DNA from 3 places in the Rhodonellum sp. genome. Region 3 is predicted to be linked to each of the others. Evidence: riboswitches for the same ligand, from Rfam matches in the RefSeq annotation. Region 3 holds a riboswitch; each other region holds the start of a gene.
What was found. A riboswitch is a leader RNA that binds a small molecule or an ion and turns the genes downstream of it on or off. The one in region 3 is predicted to bind S-adenosylmethionine.

Region 1 (6,320 bases), 120 kb from region 3:
TTTCTTTGGGCGTAACTCGCCACTTGATCTTCCCCGATCTTGCCCAATCCAAAATACTTGCTTTCCGGGTGTCCGAAATAAAACCCACTCACCGAGGAAGTCGGATACATCGCGAAACTATCGGTAAGGGAAATCCCAATTTTTTCCTCGACTTTCATAAGTTCGAAAAGGGTTTTTTTCTCCGAGTGTTCGGGACAGGCTGGATATCCCGGGGCTGGTCTTATCCCTTTGTATTCCTCCTTGATCAGGCTGTCATTACCAAGGTTTTCTTGACTGTCATATCCCCAAAGCTCTTTTCTGACCAATTCGTGAATATATTCGGCTCCTGCCTCAGCAAGTCTGTCTGCCAATGCTTTGAGCATGATGTCATTGTAATCATCGCCTTCAATTTTGAATTCTTCCAATTTGGATTCGATCCCCAAACCTGCTGTCACGGCAAATCCCCCAAAATAATCCACCTTATCGGGATGGATAAAATCGACAAGCGATCGGTTGGGAACACCTTTCCCTTTCTTGCCCTGCTGGCGAAGAAAATGAAAGGTAAACGCAGTTTCATTCCCTTTTTCCAACAAAACCAAGTCATCCTCTTTTCTTTGGACAGGATAAAGTCCGATCACCGCTTTTGCATGAATCCATTTTTCGGCAATGATCCTATCCAATGTTTTCTGGGCTTCCTCGTAAAGTTTTGTGGCCTCCACCCCAACGATGGGATCCTCCAAAATTTTCGGGAATTTTCCCGCCAGCATCCAGGTGCTGAAAAAAGGTGTCCAGTCAATATATTTTCTGAGCAAGGAAAGGTCCAAGTTATCCAGAACAGTTTCTCCCAAATGGGCAGGCACAAAGGGTTCATAATTCTCCCAATCAATGAAACTGGGATTGGATTTGGCTTCTTCATAGGACACCATTTGTTTCACCTGTTGTTTGGCCTCATGTTCCACCCGCAATTGCTGATAGGTTTCTTTTGTCTTTAGATGGAAGGCTTCACGGGTTTCTTCGCTGATCGCCTCGCCGGCAATGGGTACCGATTTGGAGGCATCAGCGACGTGGATCACCATACCGCTGTAAACAGGATCCACTTTCACCGCAGTATGGATCCTGGAAGTAGTTGCCCCACCGATCAGCAAAGGGATTTTCAATCCTTGCCTTTCCAATTCAGAGGCCACGTTGACCATCTCGTCCAAGGAAGGAGTGATCAAACCACTTAGCCCAATGATATCCACTTTGTTTTTGATTGCCTCGTCGATGATTTTTTGGGCATCAACCATCACACCAAGATCGATGATCTGGTAGCTGTTGCAAGCCAAGACTACACCCACAATATTTTTCCCAATATCGTGGACATCTCCTTTTACAGTCGCCAAAAGGATCTTCTTGACGGCACTTTGCTCGACATTGTAGTCCAAATCCCCAACTTTGGGCATAAATGGTTCGAGATAGGCTACGGCTTTTTTCATTACCCGGGCAGATTTGACCACTTGGGGCAAGAACATTTTCCCCTCACCAAACAAGTCTCCAACTACATTCATTCCATCCATCAATGGGCCTTCGATGACTTTAAGTGGATTGCCAAAGGCAATTCTTGCCTCTTCAATGTCATCCAAAATAAAATCGAGAATCCCCTTCACCAAAGCGTGTTCGATCCTTTTGCTTACTGGATCTTCGCGCCATGCTTCATTGACCACTTCTTTTTTATCCCCTGCCTTTACGGACTCGGCGAAGGCCAACAATTGTTCCGTAGCATCCTCGGATCGATTGAAGAGTACATCCTCCACTTTTTGCAGCAGGTCTTTTGGGATGTCATCATAGATTTCCAGCATGGCCGGATTCACAATTCCCATGTCCATTCCATGCTTGATGGCATGATAGAGAAAGGCGGAATGCATGGCTTCTCTCACTGGGTCATTGCCCCTGAAAGAAAAACTCACGTTGCTGACTCCACCACTGACCTTCGCACCGGGAAGATTTTGTTTGATCCATTGAGTGGCATGGAAAAAATCGAGGGCATTGGTTCTGTGCTCCTCCATTCCTGTGGCCACAGGAAAAATATTCGGATCAAAGATGATGTCATGTGGATTGAAACGCACCTCCTTGACAAGGATGTCATAACTTCTTTTGCAGATGTCAATTCTCCTTTGGTATGAATCGGCCTGACCTTTTTCATCAAAGGCCATCACCACCACAGCCGCACCGAATTTCTTGATGGTTTTGGCTTGAGATATAAATTCTTTTTCTCCGTTTTTTAGGCTAATGGAATTGACAATTCCTTTTCCCTGCACACATTTCAATCCCGCCAGGATGATCTCCCAACGGGAACTGTCGATCATTACGGGAATCCTGCTGATTTCGGGCTCTGAGGCGATTAAGTTTAAAAATCTCTGCATGGCAGCAACACCATCCAACATCCCTTCATCCATACAGACATCCAGAATTTGGGCACCACCTCTCACCTGATCCAGCGCCACTTCCAAGGCTTCGTCGAAATTTCCATTCAGGATCAGTCTGGCAAATTTTTTCGAACCGGTGACATTGGTCCGCTCTCCGATGTTTACGAAATTGATTTCGGGAGTGAAGACCAAAGGCTCCAACCCGGAAAGCTTCATTACATTTTGATGTCTAAGATTACTCATCTGATGTCGTTGAAAATTCTAATTTTCTGGGCGCATACTTTGCGGCGATTTGGGCAATGGCGGCAATATGGTCCGGTGTTGTCCCACAGCAACCCCCGAGGACATTGATCAAGCCGTCTTTCAGGAATTGTTCAACTTGTGCGGACATTTCCAAAGCTCCCTGATCGTATTGGCCAAATTCGTTGGGAAGCCCCGCATTTGGATATGCACTTACATAGAAAGGTGCTTTTTCAGCCAATACTTTCAAATAGGGCCTCAATTCTTTGGCGCCCAATGCGCAGTTCAAACCCACACTGAAAAGTGGGACATGGGAAACCGAAATCAAAAAAGCCTCCGTGGTTTGACCTGTTAGGGTCCTGCCCGAAGCATCTGTGATCGTCCCAGACACCATGACCGGAATCCCCCCTTCCTCTGGTTGCAGAGGCATATCACGCTCCTCGAAAACTTCCTGAATAGCAAACAATGCCGCTTTTGCATTCAATGTATCAAAGATGGTTTCGACCAAAAGGATATCCGCTCCTCCATCCAGCAATCCTCTGATTTGCTCCTTGTACGCATCCGAGAGCTGATCGAAAGTGACTGCCCTGTATGCAGGATCATTGACATCAGGAGAAATCGAAGCGGTCCTGTTCGTGGGCCCGATTGCTCCTGCGACGAACCTTGGTTGGCTGGGGTTTTTGGCTGTAAATTCCGCCGCTGCCTCACTGGCGATTTTCGCTGACTCATAGTTGAGTCGGTAAGCAAGGTATTGCAATCCATAGTCCTCTTGTGCGATGGAAGTACCACTGAAGGTATTGGTTTCGATGATGTCAGCACCCACTTCCAAGTAAGCGACATGGATGGCTTTGATGATATCAGGTCGACTTAAGGAAAGTAAATCGTTGTTTCCCTTGAGGGATTTGGGGTGGTCTGCCAGCTCGGGAGTTCTAAAATCCTCCTCGGACAATTGATATCGTTGAATCATGGTGCCCATGGCACCATCCAAAATCAATATCTTCTTTTTGGCTTGCGAAAGTAATAGATCGGTTTTATTCATTTTGCTCTGGTATATAAAAACTTAATCGAGCAAGAACCGGTAGAAAAAAGCAAAAACTTTATCAACCACTCATCTTTTTCCGGCTATTCCGAAAAGGGATTTAGCACCTTGTTTTTTCAGGTTGCTAAGACGTCATAGGGCCCTTCCCTCGGTCTTTCTCGATAAGTAAACTCAAATGTAAACCAAAAAAAATTGAATTTTGTATCTCTTTCGAGAAAATATTTGAGACTCATGGTTTTTCTATGCCATATTGAAAAATTCACAAACCCATCGATCACCTCTTGCAAACCATCCATTTTGCTTTTGTTTGATAGCCTTTAAAAATCAAATGCCAAAGAGATCAATATTTTTTTTTATTATTACATGGACAACAAACTGAAAAACCTAACCCCTTGATTTATGAAAAACCTTTTGGTTGCTTTCTCCTTTATTTGCCTACTCGCATGTAGCCCTGAACCCACGGCAGTCACCACTGTTGAAAAATCGACTTCAAATGGCTGGGATGCCGAAAAGCGCATTGAAGAATTGGGCATCACGCTTCCCATACCGGCAGTTCCTGTGGCCAATTATGTGAATGCCGTTCGGGTTGGAAATTTGATTTTTCTGTCAGGTAAAGGTCCTTCGAAACCAGATGGCACTTCCATCACCGGAAAAGTAGGGACTGACCTGAGCATCGAAGAGGGACGGGAAGCGGCAAGGCTTGTTGGGATCAACCAATTGGCGGTCCTTAAAGCGGAGCTTGGAGACTTGAATAAAGTAAAAAGAATCGTTAAGGTTTTGGGAATGGTCAATTGCCAATCAGATTTCACGGAGCAGCCCAAGGTAATGAATGGCTTTTCTGACCTAATGGTAGATGTTTTTGGAGAAAAAGGAAAACACGCCCGATCCGCGGTTGGCATGAATGCATTACCCTCCAATATCGCAGTGGAAGTTGAGCTAATCGTGGAAGTTGAGGACTAAAAAAACATTTTAAGATGCCTATCTTGAAGACTTGCTTTTTTAAATTTCTTGTTGAAACAAAAACTTAGGGCCTAAGACCGAGGCTCAACTGCAGATATGGGTTTGCCATATAACTTGACATCCCCACACCGCCAAGGGAATAATTTCCCAAGGGCAATTCATAACCTCCATGAAGGGATACGATCATGCTGAAGAGATTCTTGTTTGTCAAGGGAATCCCGTATGCAACATACAACTCTGGTTTCCCCATCAAACCCCTTGCTTTAAGATGGCCGTCCCTATCAGGCTCTTCGAACAATGCCGGGAAATCCGGTTTGTCAGTGGAAGTAAGTGTGTATCGAAGATTTGCATATCCCAATCCTGCCAATCCCCCCAATTCAAGGTTTCTTCTTTCGAAAAACTTAAGTCCTCCATTGAGGTAAACCCTGACACTGTTCAAGGTATGGTTAGAGGATTCCGTAGCCGCACCACTGAGGCCTAGGTTATAAAAATCAATTCCATACAGAAGGCCTTTGCTTTCCCCTAATAATTTCAACCCCAGGTTATTGGGTCTTCCCTCAAAAGGGCGATACCCATTTTCCACCAAAGCCGCATTCAAAACATCAGGTTCCGTAAAATGCAATCCATAACTTAGGTGAAGTCCCAGGGAGGCATCTTTGTAAAAAAAATTATGGTCTGGAAGCGTGATTCCTGCCCCAAATCTCAAAAACGGCCCACTTTGGGCATTTCCAAAAGCGATGTCTTTCATCAACCATGAATCTTCAAACGGACTGAAGGAATAGCCGAACTTGCTAATAACTTGCACCATTTCCTCCCTTCCGGGAATTTCTATATCATAGCTCAACTGAAAACCGATTTCTGTCAGAAATCCAGCAAAATGTTGGCTTCCTTTATGGATATCCCCGTCCCTGAGAATGAAACCATGGGCCGGGTTTTGGAGGAAACCATCAAGGGTTTTTTTCGGATTCCCCCTAAGCATCTGGAAATTCATGAATCCAGACCCCAAGGACATGTAATGAATCAACTGGAATCTACCTTCTTCGGTAAATGAATAGCCTACGTTCAAGTATACCCTCGTCGTTCTATAATCCAACTCATAGCCATTGAAAAGGGATTTCGGTCCGTTGTTTTGAAATAGCTCGAGTCCGAGGACAAAATCATTGTACCGGGTTTGGTACCCAAAGCCAAAATTTCGATATGCCTTCCGCATGGGAGAAAGCCCCTTTTGGTCAAGCATTTGGTTAAACTCCCGAAGATTTGCACCTGTGTTTCCATAAGTGAAATAAACACTGGATCTATTGCTGGGCATCTTCTGTGCCTCGGCCAACGAAATACAGAAAAAAAACAAAAACAAAAACAACCTCATTTTCATGCCATTCAATTTACCCTCAAAATTAAACTTATTCCATTACAAACGTTGCCATTCGTGTAGGATTTTAAACTTTGAGGTATTTAAGAATTTTGGCATAAAGATCGTCGGGACTAAACGGTTTGGGGATATAATCATTCATGCCCACCTTTTCCAATTGATCCCTCACCTCCAAAAGGGAAGATGCCGTCAGTGCAATGATCGGGGTATCTCTTCTGCTTTTATCGGGGTGATTCCTTATATATTCCGCCACTTCATACCCATCTTTATTGGGCATCTGCAAGTCCAGTAGAATCAAATTGAAGTGTTTTTTGTCGAATTCCTCCAT
Region 2 (6,320 bases), on a different contig from region 3:
TAGAAATGGTCGTCTGTGACAAGCACAGAAAAAGAGCAAACGAGATCGCTTCCATGCAGGTCATTGGAGATGTGGAAGGAAAAGATGTTGTATTGATCGATGACTTGGTTGATACCGCGGGTACCCTTTGTAAAGCTGCGCAAATCATTATGGACAAGGGTGCCAACTCCGTTAGGGCGATTGCCACACACGGTGTTCTTTCTGGAAAGGCTTATGAAAACATTGAAAATTCTGTTTTAACAGAATTGGTGGTGACAGACACCATTACAATGAAACAAAAATCCGATAAAATAAGGATTCTTACAGTAGCGGATCTGTTTGCAAAAGCAATCCACGCAGTAACAGGAAATACCTCCATCAGTGCTTTGTTTATTTAAAGAAAAAAAACAATCAATTATAATTTACACTTAATAAAAATTTATGAAATCATTAGAGATTATAGGGTTTAAAAGAGCAAATCTCGAATCAAGAGAATTGAATGCACTCCGTGAAGAAGGTAATATTCCTTGTGTAGTGTATGGTCCAGGTATACCTGAACAAATTCACTTCCATTCACCCGCAATTCTTTTCAGACCTTTGATTTATACCCCACATGTACACATGGTGGAATTGAATATCGAAGGAACCATCATCAAGGCAATCTTGAGAGAAGCGCAATATCATCCTGTAAGTGAAAACTTACTTCATGCAGATTTTCTTGCTTACAGTGAGGACAAAGCAATCAAAATCGATATCCCAGTTGTAATCGAAGGTACTTCACCTGGTCTTCAAAAAGGTGGTAAACTCGAAATCAAATCGAGAACACTTTTGGTTAAAGGATTCGCAAAAGATCTTCCTGATACCATTCCGGTTAACATTTCACACCTTGACTTGGGAAAATCTGTTAAAGTTGAAGAATTGACTTCAACAGGTTATGAAATCCTAACGAGCCCTAATGTGTCTATCGCCACCATTGGTATACCAAGAGCATTGAGAGGTAAAAAAGGAGAATAATTCAAGCTTCTCAAATAAATAAAAATCCTGCTTAATATTTTAAGCAGGATTTTTATTTTTAATCCTTTGATTCATTCTAGACATATTTGAAATGAAATATTTGATTGTTGGACTTGGAAATATCGGACCTGAATACGAACTGACCCGGCACAATGTTGGCTTTCTTACCGTCGACAGACTGGCGGATAAGCATGGTGCAACCTGGAAAAGCGGGAGATTGGCTTTTACCGCTGATTTTAAATTCAAAGGACGCCAGTTTTTTCTGATCAAACCCACCACTTATATGAATCTCAGTGGGAAATCCGTAAACTATTGGATGAAGGAGCACAACATTCCCAAGGAAAACATTTTGGTGGTGGTCGATGATGTCGCTCTTCCTTTTGGCAAAATCAGGTTAAGGGGAAAGGGATCGGCAGCAGGACACAATGGATTGAAAAACATCGAAGAATTGACCGGGGGTCAAGATTATCCCAGGATCAGATTTGGCATTGGAGATGATTTCCCAAAGGGAAGACAAATTGACTACGTACTGGGAAGATGGAGCAAAAAAGAAATAGAAGAATTGCCGATTTTTATGGACAAAGCAATCGAAATGATCGAGGGTTTCTGTACGATCGGGATCAATATGACCATGACACAGTTCAACGATTGATTTTAATTGGTTTGCAAAATTTGGTTTTTAAACTTTTCACCATTTAATTTGCATTCGTTCATCAGTGATTTATAAAGAAGAGGTAAGAGAACAGGCTCAATGACCCTCTGGCAACCATCCAATCCACCGGAAAGGTGCCAAAACCTGCTCGTCTCGACGAGAGCTATAAATTGATTATTATGCATCCAGAACTGATTCCCCTACCCTATTTTATTATTTTCCGTTGCGCATTACTGAATCCTAGGAATTGGGCTTTGTGTCTTGTTGCTCCTATTTATTGTTTTTCACTCTTTCACAAATCCAATAAACCAAAACTTCGCTTCCAAAATTTCAACCTTCTAAAATTGACCAAAAGAATAATGACTGACTCACGTTCAATTGCATTGAACGTGAGTCAGTCATTATTCTTTTGTATTTCCGGTCCTGATCGTTTCCGAAATTAATAATAATCAAAAGCCTTCACCCTAACAATCCTATTCACATGTCTTCCAAACCACATTTCGAAACCCAAGCCATACGCATCGCAGCTTCCAAATCCAATCAAAGGGAACATTCCGCACCGATCTACCTTTCCTCCAGCTTTACCTTTGACAATGCTGAAGAAGCGAGGCAAATGTTTGCAGAAGAAATCCCGGGAAATATATATTCCAGGTATGCCAATCCAAATTCAACCGACCTGATCCTGAAAGTTTGTGCCGCAGAAGGCACCGAAGATGGGTTGGCCACTGCTTCGGGAATGGCAGCCATGTTTGGCAGCATTGCTGCCCTTTTGCAACAAGGCGACCATATCTTGGCTTCACGATCACTTTTTGGAAGTACGCACCAGTTGCTCACCCGGGTATTTCCAAAATGGGGAATCACCTCCACTTACGGTGACATCTCGGACATTTCCAATTGGGAAAAATTGGTGCAGCCCAATACCAAAATGATCTTCATTGAAACTCCTTCCAATCCAGGCTTGGAAATCATCGATCTGGAGTGGGTCGGGAAATTTGCTGCCGCACATAACCTGATCTTAGTCGTGGACAATTGTTTTGCGACCCCATACCTTCAGCAACCTGCAAAATGGGGAGCCCATATCGTGACCCATAGCGCAACCAAATACATCGATGGCCAAGGAAGAGTTTTGGGAGGTTTGATTTTGGGAAAAGCGGATCTGATCAAGGAGGTCCAGTTTTTCAACAGACATACCGGACCTTCATTATCCCCCTTCAATGCTTGGATCTTGGCAAAAAGCATGGAAACCTTAGCTGTAAGGATGGACAGGCATTGCGAAAGTGCATTGAACATTGCCCAATATTTCGAGAACAGCCAGGATCTTGATTTTGTGAAATATCCTTTCCTACCCTCCCATCCACAATATGGCCTGGCAAAAAAACAGATGAAACTTGGTGGTGGAATTATCACTTTGACCTTAAAAGGGGGAATCGCAAGGGCCCAACGCTTTATCGATCAACTGGAAATGATCTCGGTCACGGCAAATCTTGGAGACAGCAGAAGCATCATCACCCATCCAGCATCCACCACACACAGCAAACTAACCGAGGAAGAGCGTGCAAAAGTTGGAATCAGCGATGGGTTGGTCCGTCTTTCCGTAGGCTTGGAGCATGTGGACGATATCAAATTGGATGTGGAGCGGGCTTTGGCGCTTTCCCGCTAGTCGTTTCTACAATATTTCTAATCAAAAGTTTCGCGCCTACTGCTTCTATTCTTTCTCGAAAGAACCTAAGTACATAAAATACATAACCTCATTATGCAAAAAACCCTTTCCGGATTTGAATCCGGAAAGGGTTTTTATGTTATATCTTCCCCTACAATTCTTCTTAAGAGAATCGACGAAGGGCAAGACTTGAATCTCCAATCTATTATTATCCTCTCATTTCCTTAAAGGCATTGATCAAGCCATTGGTAGAGGCATCATGGCTAGTGATGGTTTCTTCTCCTTTGAGTTCAGGGAAAATGCCATTCGCCAGGACTTTTCCCAACTCGACACCCCACTGGTCAAAACTGAAGATATTCCAGATCACGCCTTGTGCGAAAATTTTGTGCTCATACATTGCCAGTAACGCACCCAAAGTATGCGGATCCACTTGTTTCACCAAAATGGAATTCGTTGGACGATTGCCCTCAAAAACGCGGTGCGGTGCAATTTTGGATATGGTCTCTTGTGGCTTGCCCGCATTTTCCATTTCTGCCATTACCTCATCAAGGGATTTTCCATTCATCAAAGCCTCGGTCTGGGCAAAGAAGTTGGACATCAGGATTTGGTGATGCTCTCCAATTGGATTATGGGAATTCGCTGGCGCGATAAAATCACATGGAATCAAATGGGTCCCCTGGTGAATCAGTTGATAGAAGGCATGTTGTCCATTTGTGCCTGGCTCACCCCAAATGATGGGTCCTGTTGGGTAATTCACCTTTTCTCCGTCTCTACTAACATACTTGCCATTGGACTCCATGTTGCCCTGTTGGAAGTAGGCAGCAAATCGATGCATGTACTGGTCATAAGGCAAAATCGCCTCAGAGGTAGCACCAAGAAAGTTGGTATTCCAAATGCCGATCAAAGCCAATAACACAGGTATGTTTTCTTCAAATGGCGTATTTCTGAAATGGTTGTCCATCGCATGGGCACCTTCGAGCAATTTTCTATAATTGTCAAAACCGATGGCACAGGCTATTGGAAGTCCTATGGCGGACCAAAGTGAGTATCTTCCTCCGACCCAATCCCAAAAAGCAAACATATTATTGGGATCGATGCCAAATTCTGTAACCGATTTTGCATTCGTGGAAAGGGCAACAAAGTGTTTTGCAACTGCTTTTTCTTCCCGCGCATATTCCAAAAACCAACTTCTCGCCGTATGGGCATTGGTCATGGTCTCTTGGGTGGTGAATGTTTTTGAAGCAATAAAGAACAAGGTGGTTTCCGGATCTGCCTTTTTCAGTACTTCCGCAATGTGCGAACCATCCACGTTGGATACAAAATAAATGCTCACTTTGGGGTTTTGAAAAGGTTTCAAGGCTTCAGTCACCATCACGGGACCAAGATCTGAGCCTCCTATGCCAATATTGATCAAGGTATTGATGGGCTTGCCAGTATACCCGAGCCAAGTTCCATTCTGAATTTTGTCCGCAAAGGCTTTCATCTGATCCAAAACGGCATTGATATCCGGCATCACATCTTTGCCTTCAAAGAGCACTGGCGAATTGCTTCTGTTTCTCAAAGCCGTATGCAGAACCGCTCTGCCCTCTGTCCCATTGATTATTTCTCCGGTAAACATGGCTTCTATTGCTCCTTTCAATTCGGTCTCTTCGGCTAGGGCCAAAAGCTCCGACTTGGTTTTTTCATCCAGCCTGTTTTTGGAATAATCAACCAGAATATCCCCAAACTTGAGGGAATTCTTATCAAACCGAGCGGCATCCGAAAAAAGTGATTTTATGGTGAGGTCTTTATTTTCCTTGGCAAGTTGAGTGAGTGATTGCCATGCTTTGGTTTGAGTAGGATTGATGTTTTTCATAGTTTGAAGAGTTTAATCGGTTTTCGGCATAAAAATAACCATTAAATTTGTCCATTAAAATTTAAGCCCAAAATATAAGGTGATTCCAATGAATTTGTAATCCCGATTTGTCCGTGTCCATATCGATAAAAAAAAGCCCTTCAGGATGCAAAACATCCGAAAGGGCTTCCCAATCTAAACTCATCCTCCATACCAACAAGAGTTGACAAAATCGAATCGTCAATCAAACCAATCAAAATTGAGACTTCTTCGGTTGTCAAATTATTTTTTAACAATCGAATACGGGTAGTCTTATATCGGTTTCCTGGATTTTATTTCTTGAGAAAATCTCTCAGCACATAATGAAGAATACCACCATTCTTGTAATATTCAACCTCAATGGCAGAATCCAGTCGGCAGATGACTTGGAAATTCACCTTCTCCCGATCTTCTTTTATCGCTTCAACTTGTAAGGTTTTCAATGTTGATAACCCATCACTTATACCCAAAATGCTGAATGTTTCCTTTCCGGTTAATTTCAGGAAATCGGCATTTTCCCCCGGTAGATATTGGAGCGGCAATACACCCATCCCCACGAGATTGCTGCGGTGTATTCTCTCATAACTTTCGGCCAGCACAGCTTTGATCCCCAAAAGAGTGGTTCCCTTCGCAGCCCAATCCCTGGAGGATCCACTTCCGTATTCCTTACCGACCAAAACAATAAGTGGTGTCTCTTCCTCTCGGTATTTTTTGGAAGCATCATACACACTCATCTCTTCCCCGCTTGGAATATGGGTTGTATATCCCCCTTCCTTCGTAGCCAATTGATTTTTGATCCGGACATTGGCAAAAGTTCCTCTCACCATCACCTCATCATTGCCCCTTCGGGAACCATAGGAATTGAATTGCTTTCGATCAACTCCTCTTTCGATCAGGTATTTACCTGCAGGGGAGTGTTCATTGAATGAGCCTGCGGGAGAAATATGATCTGTAGTGATGGAATCTCCCAATTTGAGTAGCACCTTTGCTCCCAGAATGTCTTTGGAGTCTGAAACCATTTCTGATAGCCCATCGAAAAATGGAGCTTCTTTGATGTAGGTACTTTCCTCAGACCACTGATACACTTCATCCTGGGGAACATTCAGGTTTTTCCATTGGTCATCGCCTTCAAAAATTTCACC
Region 3 (6,320 bases):
CAATCTTCCAAAACCGGCATCCAATTTCAATTCCATCTTGGTTTCCTTCGTCCGAAGATCCGTGCTCCATAGGTTCATGCCTTTCTCGAATCTGGCGAGGTAGTACAATTTTTCTCCCTCCTTGTCAATAACTGCATCTCCCAAAGATGAAGAATGAATAGTCAGTTTCGCTTTCCTTTCCCTGATGTCTTCCCAATCTATTTTGATATCCTCAACCTTTTCCTCTTTTTTATCCTCTTTCTTATCGTCCTTTTTTTCCTCATCCTTTTTTCCGAGCTTCTCCACTTCCTTCATCAAGTCAAAATCCTCTTTGCTCAATCGAAATTTATCGTAAGCCTCTTGGGTAAGAAACATGGTGTACACATCGTTTTGGGATCCTCCGCTGGTGGCAAAACTCTTCAATCCATCACGGTTACTGAACCAAATAAGCTGCTTTCCGCCGTTGATCCACTTCGGCCTGCTGTCTCCATATCCACTCAAGGTCAGGTTTTCCATCGGTTTTTTCCCCGAAGCATCCAACAAGACGACTTCTCCATTGGCCATGGTGGGATTGTATTCGGCCAATAACCATTTGCTGTCCGGGCTCCAGGCAAAATATTGATCTCCGTCACCCATGTGAAGGAGCTGCTCAGGATTCATCAAGGTGACCGTTGCCTTGGTGGCCAAATCCAATACTTTCAAGGTTCTTCTGCCTTCAATGTAAGCCAGTTTTTTCCCGTCCGGGGAAATGAGCGGCTGGTAATTGTCTGCATCGGAAGTTACGAGTACGGCTTCATTGACCAGCGTACTGGCAAAAAAGAAAGGTTCCTCTTTTTCCCTTCCCCTTTTGGTTTGATAAATCTGCCATTTCCCATCTCTTTCGCTGGCATAAACCAGGGATTTTCCATCCGGCGCAAATTGCACGAATCTTTCTTGCTGCGGAGTATTGGTGATTCTTTTGGTCAATGCGCCATCCACTGAAGTGACGAACACTTCCCCTCTCGCGATGAATGCAATTTCCTTACCGTCCGGTGAAATCGACATTTCCCTCACGCCTCCATTGATGCTGATATAGCTGTCGGTATTGCCGATCGATTGGGTTTTGATGGAAACCGACACTTTTTGCGGCTGTGCGCCATCCTTCAGTGTATAAATTTCTCCATCGTAGGAGAAACTCATCAAACCGTCCTTGGAAATGGTCAGAAACCTAACCGGGAAATCCTTGAGGTCGGTCAAGGCTGTTTTTTGAGTGGGATTGTCCAGACTCATTTTTTGGACATTAAAACTTCCCTTTTCTTCACTCAGATAGAAGATCTCTTTCTCTCCTGGACCAAAAACAGGGTTTCTGTCCTCTCCTGGGAAATCGGTGATCATTTTATGGCTATTGGTAGCGGCATCATACAGCCAGATATCTCTTGTAATCGCAGATTGGTGCTTTTTGCGCCATTCATTTTCACCACCTTTTTTGTCATGATAAATGGTTTTTTGACCATCTGCACTTATCTGAACATACTCGGAGGGAAGGGTCCAAACCTGGTCTACACGACCTCCAGTGACCGGCACCTTGTACAACTCCGGTTGGGATCCACTTGGATATTGGCGGTGCTCCGCCAAATCCTGCCTTACGCCACCGAACAACACAGATGCATCGTCAGCCGAAAAAGTGTAGGGCATTTCGTCATTGGAATGGTAAGTCAATCTGGAAGCCTGACCTCCTTCTGCACCCATGACAAAAACATCAAAATTCCCATAACGGTCAGAAGAAAAGGCGATCTTACTCCCATCTTTGCTCCATACAGGCATGAAATCATGCGCTTCATGAAAAGTCAACTGTGATGCTTTCCCGCCAGCTGTTGGGACAGTGTAAAGGTCACCTTTGTAAGTAAACACAATCTTGGAGCCATCGGGTGAAATCGCCGGATAGCGAAGCCATTGGGGAGCTTCCTGGGCGATGGCAAAACCCATCCAACCCGTCAGTAAAATAGTTAAACTCGATTTGATCAAACGCATAAATATTTGGGAATGGTTTTGGGTTTAAAAATAATGAAAAAACACTCGGGTATTCAAAGAAATTACGTGGTTGGAAAGAAAGTTGATTTGAATAGATCAAAATTTCATTTTCCTTACTATCGTCTGCTGTTCTGAACATGGCATGCTAATTCTCAATTAGTGGTTCAAAAACCGAAGCAAATGCCAATCTGGAATTAATACCAAGGATTTGAAGCGGATTTGGTGTTTTCTGACGGCATTGAGGATAAGCATATTGTATAATAAACAATTCGATATTGAATTTCCATTCAAAAAAAATTCTACACCCCAGATCACTTCAACACTGGAATTTGAAATCGCCAACTCGATGGTCGGTCAGCAAATCATTTGCATGAAATAAAGAAATCGAAAAGGGTAGTTTTAGGACAATACTGGAGAATTAGGGCTTAAAACTTCCAGCCGAGCCTAAACTCTATGTTTTCTGCCACATGGCCATGCGCTTTGAGGCCGATTCCCAATCCCAAATTTTCCCACACTTGATATTGCAGAATATATCTTTGGTAAAATAGATAGTCATTGTATCCATTGGGTTTGTGGGCATAAAGTGACATTCGCTGACTGAAATCTACCCTCCCAAAGAGAAAATGGTGGGAAATAAAGGGTGCCGGCATCAGGTCATTCGAAACCCCATCTTCTCCATCAAAGGAAAAATCCCGATTCAGTTCCAAGCCGAGTCCTAGCGCGTTGATTCCGGTAATGGATTTAAAGGCACCTCCGGTCAAGGCAAGGGAAGGTTTTCTTTTTTCGGCCCATTCCGAATTCTTGTTTGTGTAGGAAATTTCCCCAAAAAAAACCAATTCTCTTTCCAATGGTTTTTTGGAATGGTTTGGCAATTCGACGCTATTCAGGTAGTGGTAAATCCCAAAACCCAACATGGGATAGTTCATGCCTTTGTTGGGTTTTTTTTGCCCCCCATTGGAAATATGGTTGTAGTTCAAAGCCAATTGCAATGTCCATTCGGGCGTCAAGCTGTATTCCAAGTGAGGTGCAACAAACATCAAAAAACTGATTGGGGCACTGAAAAAAGTATTGGAAGGGTTTGTTTCCGAATCATAAAATCTGGTCAAATAACTGACCCCCATCCCACTTTCCAGACCCAAGACCCACTTCTTATGCCGCCAAAGTATCGGTTCAAATGATCCTGAAAGACTAAAAGCCGCCCCCAGAATATCCGGAGAGTCAAAATTGTGGTAGGAAAACCCGATCCCCAAATAATGGAAACAGTTGCAAGCTTCCCAGTTTTTCTGATCGGTTTTCAAGACCTGGTAACTGCCTTTTAGCCCATAGGGATTGGTCTGGGACACTGGTATCAAATCCGAGGAGTGGGCAATAACAAACCCCCGCGACCCTTCCAATCCAACTCTCCCGATATTTTGGGAAAAGACCTGAAAAGGAATCAAAAAAATCCAAATCCTCAAAAAATTGATGGTAGGTTTCCCCATATCTCTCCTGTTTTTGTATTCCAAAGTGAATTACCTTCATCTCAATTTATAAAAATTATGCCCACTATTCATGATTTCAAGACCGATTTTCAAAATTTTCGGGGATTCACTTTATTACCCCAGATGAGAAAACAGAACTGGTTTTGCAAGGAAAACGCCGCTATTTTATCTTCAGAAGCCAAAACCATTGCTGGCCACAAATACCCGTCAAACATTCTCTTCCGATCATTTGACGGGGTGATTTTTTCATTTGGGTAGAAATAATTTCCCAAATTCCCTTGCTTAAGAAATTCCTTGGGTTTTACTTTGTGACATCCTACCGCTTTTTTGGGTGTTGGGATTTATAAAGAAGAGGTAAGAGACAGGCTCTACGACCCTCTGGCAACCTGGAAAATCCAAGGTGCCAATTCCTGCCAAATGAGAATATCCTCGTTTGGAAATATAGATTCTTAACCAGATGATTTATATTGATTATTCCCGTACCCTTCCTCAAGATTCTTACTCAAAAACAATCACCAGAAGCACACTGATGCTCTGCTTGTGTTGTTTTATGTGAAAATAGTTTTTCACCCCTCCTATATTCCGGGAAATCAAATTTGTTTTCCGTATCTACAAAACACCTTATTAACCATTAAACCCATTTTGTTATGTCAAATTCACATCGTTTTGAAACGCTTCAACTCCATGCAGGCCAAGCACCGGATACCGCAACCAATTCCAGGGCTGTCCCAATTTATCAGACCACGTCCTACGTATTTGATTCGGCTGAGCATGGAGCCAATCTCTTTGCCCTGAAAGAATTCGGAAACATCTACACCCGGATCATGAATCCTACCAATGATGTTTTTGAAAAAAGAATCGCCGCTCTCGAGGGAGGAGTCGCAGCAGTATCCACAGGTTCCGGGATGGCAGCGCAGTTTCTCGCCCTAAACAACATCCTGCAAGCCGGCGAAAACTTTGTCTCTACCCCTTTTCTCTACGGCGGAACATACAATCAATTCAAAGTCGCCTTCAAAAGGATCGGCATTGAAGCACGCTTTGCCAAAGGAAATGACGTGGCTGATTTTGAAAAACTCATCGATGACAAGACCAAGGCGCTTTATTTGGAAACTATTGGAAATCCTGAATTCAACATCCCGGATTTTGAAGCGATCGCCGCTTTGGCCAAGAAACATAACCTGCCATTGGTCGTGGACAATACTTTTGGTGCAGGCGGATACCTGTTCAAACCACTCGCCCATGGTGCCAATGTCGTCACTGCCTCCGCTACCAAGTGGATCGGTGGACATGGTACTTCCATCGGTGGAATCATCGTCGATGGCGGGAATTTTAACTGGGGCAATGGCAAATTCCCACAATTTACCGAACCTTCCGAAGGCTATCATGGCTTGAAATTTTGGGAGGTTTTTGGAGAAAACAATCCTTTAGGCTTGCCCAATATCGCTTTTGCCATCCGTGCACGGGTAGAAGGATTGAGGGATTTTGGTCCAGCATTGAGTCCGTTCAATTCTTTTCTCTTGCTTCAGGGTGTGGAGACATTGTCCCTACGGGTACAAAGAACCGTCGAGAATGCTTTGATATTGGCCGAATGGCTGGAAGCGCATCCAAAAGTCCAGAAGGTCAATTATCCCGGATTAAAATCTTCGCCTTATCATGAACTGGCGAAAAAATACCTGACCAATGGTTTTGGTGGTGTTTTGAGTTTTGAACTTAAGGGCGACAAGGAAAAAGCTTCTGCTTTTATCAACAGCCTACAATTGATCTCCCACTTGGCCAATGTCGGAGATGCCAAAACGCTCATCATCCAACCCGCTGCTACCACGCACCAGCAGCTTTCGGATGTGGAGCAATTGGCTGCAGGTGTCACCCCCACACAATTGAGGATTTCCGCGGGAATCGAACACATTGAGGACATCAAAGCCGATTTGCAACAAGCATTTGAAGCAATCGGATAAAACAAAGATAAAAACCTGGTAAGTCTTCTGGATTTGCCAGGTTTGAATTTTACGAAACAATGAATTTGACAATGAATTTGAAAAGCCCCTACCTGATTATTGATATGGCGCAAGAAACCTACACGAATGAAGACCCTCTAAAATTGGAATCTGGGGAATTCCTTCCAGGATTTCAATTGGCATATACAACACAAGGACACCTCAACACATCCAAGGACAATGTCATTTGGGTGATTCATGCGCTGACTGGAGACGCCAATGTGCAGGAATGGTGGAGTGGTTTGGTCGGTGAAGATAAATTCTACGATCCAACGAAACATTTTATCGTTTGCGCCAATCTATTGGGCTCTTGCTATGGTTCGACCCAACCGCTTAGCGAAAACCCGAAGACAGGGAAACCTTATTATTATGACTTCCCACATTTGACCACAAAAGACATGGCACTTTCCCTTGATCTGTTGCGGGAACATCTCGGGATTATGGAGATCAATACCCTGATCGGAGGATCCCTCGGTGGGCAAGTCGCTTTGGAATGGGCGTATTTGCTGAAACACAAAGTAAAAAACACAGTCATTTTGGCCTCCAATGCCAAAACTTCGCCATGGACAATTGGCTTCAATGAAACCCAAAGAATGGCCATTGAATCCGACTCAACTTGGGGTCAAAGCACGCCGGAAGCTGGAAAAAAAGGATTGGAAGCCGCTCGGGCGATTGCCATGCTTTCCTATCGACATCCTGAGAATTTTGCCGAAAACCAAGCCGATGCGGAAGACAAAACAGATCAATTCAGGGTCAGTTCCTATCTGCGCTACCAAGGAAACAAATTGGCAAATCGCTTCAATGCACTTTCCTATTGGACACTTACCAAAACCATGGACAGTCACGATTTGGGCCG

Region 1: another riboswitch for S-adenosylmethionine. It lies ahead of Q7J63_RS20125 (homocysteine S-methyltransferase family protein); the one in region 3 lies ahead of Q7J63_RS19590 (O-acetylhomoserine aminocarboxypropyltransferase/cysteine synthase family protein).
Region 2: another riboswitch for S-adenosylmethionine. It lies ahead of Q7J63_RS19085 (PLP-dependent aspartate aminotransferase family protein); the one in region 3 lies ahead of Q7J63_RS19590 (O-acetylhomoserine aminocarboxypropyltransferase/cysteine synthase family protein).

What each region holds. Positions count from the first base shown of each region.
Region 1 is NZ_JAUSPP010000080.1:200,264-206,583, forward strand. Features, by position in the region: gene metH (methionine synthase) at 1-2,627, opposite strand, end outside; gene Q7J63_RS20125 (homocysteine S-methyltransferase family protein) at 2,620-3,663, opposite strand; SAM riboswitch class I at 3,730-3,831, opposite strand; gene Q7J63_RS20130 (RidA family protein) at 4,063-4,623, shown strand; gene Q7J63_RS20135 (hypothetical protein) at 4,688-5,995, opposite strand; gene Q7J63_RS20140 (PAS domain S-box protein) at 6,060-6,320, opposite strand, start outside.
Region 2 is NZ_JAUSPP010000077.1:2,781-9,100, reverse strand. Features, by position in the region: gene Q7J63_RS19100 (ribose-phosphate pyrophosphokinase) at 1-377, shown strand, start outside; gene Q7J63_RS19095 (50S ribosomal protein L25/general stress protein Ctc) at 421-993, shown strand; gene pth (aminoacyl-tRNA hydrolase) at 1,085-1,645, shown strand; SAM riboswitch class I at 1,712-1,817, shown strand; gene Q7J63_RS19085 (PLP-dependent aspartate aminotransferase family protein) at 2,127-3,305, shown strand; gene pgi (glucose-6-phosphate isomerase) at 3,514-5,160, opposite strand; gene acnA (aconitate hydratase AcnA) at 5,472-6,320, opposite strand, start outside.
Region 3 is NZ_JAUSPP010000080.1:80,729-87,048, forward strand. Features, by position in the region: gene Q7J63_RS19580 (S41 family peptidase) at 1-1,989, opposite strand, end outside; gene Q7J63_RS19585 (acyloxyacyl hydrolase) at 2,415-3,470, opposite strand; SAM riboswitch class I at 3,809-3,918, shown strand; gene Q7J63_RS19590 (O-acetylhomoserine aminocarboxypropyltransferase/cysteine synthase family protein) at 4,118-5,425, shown strand; gene metX (homoserine O-acetyltransferase) at 5,497-6,320, shown strand, end outside.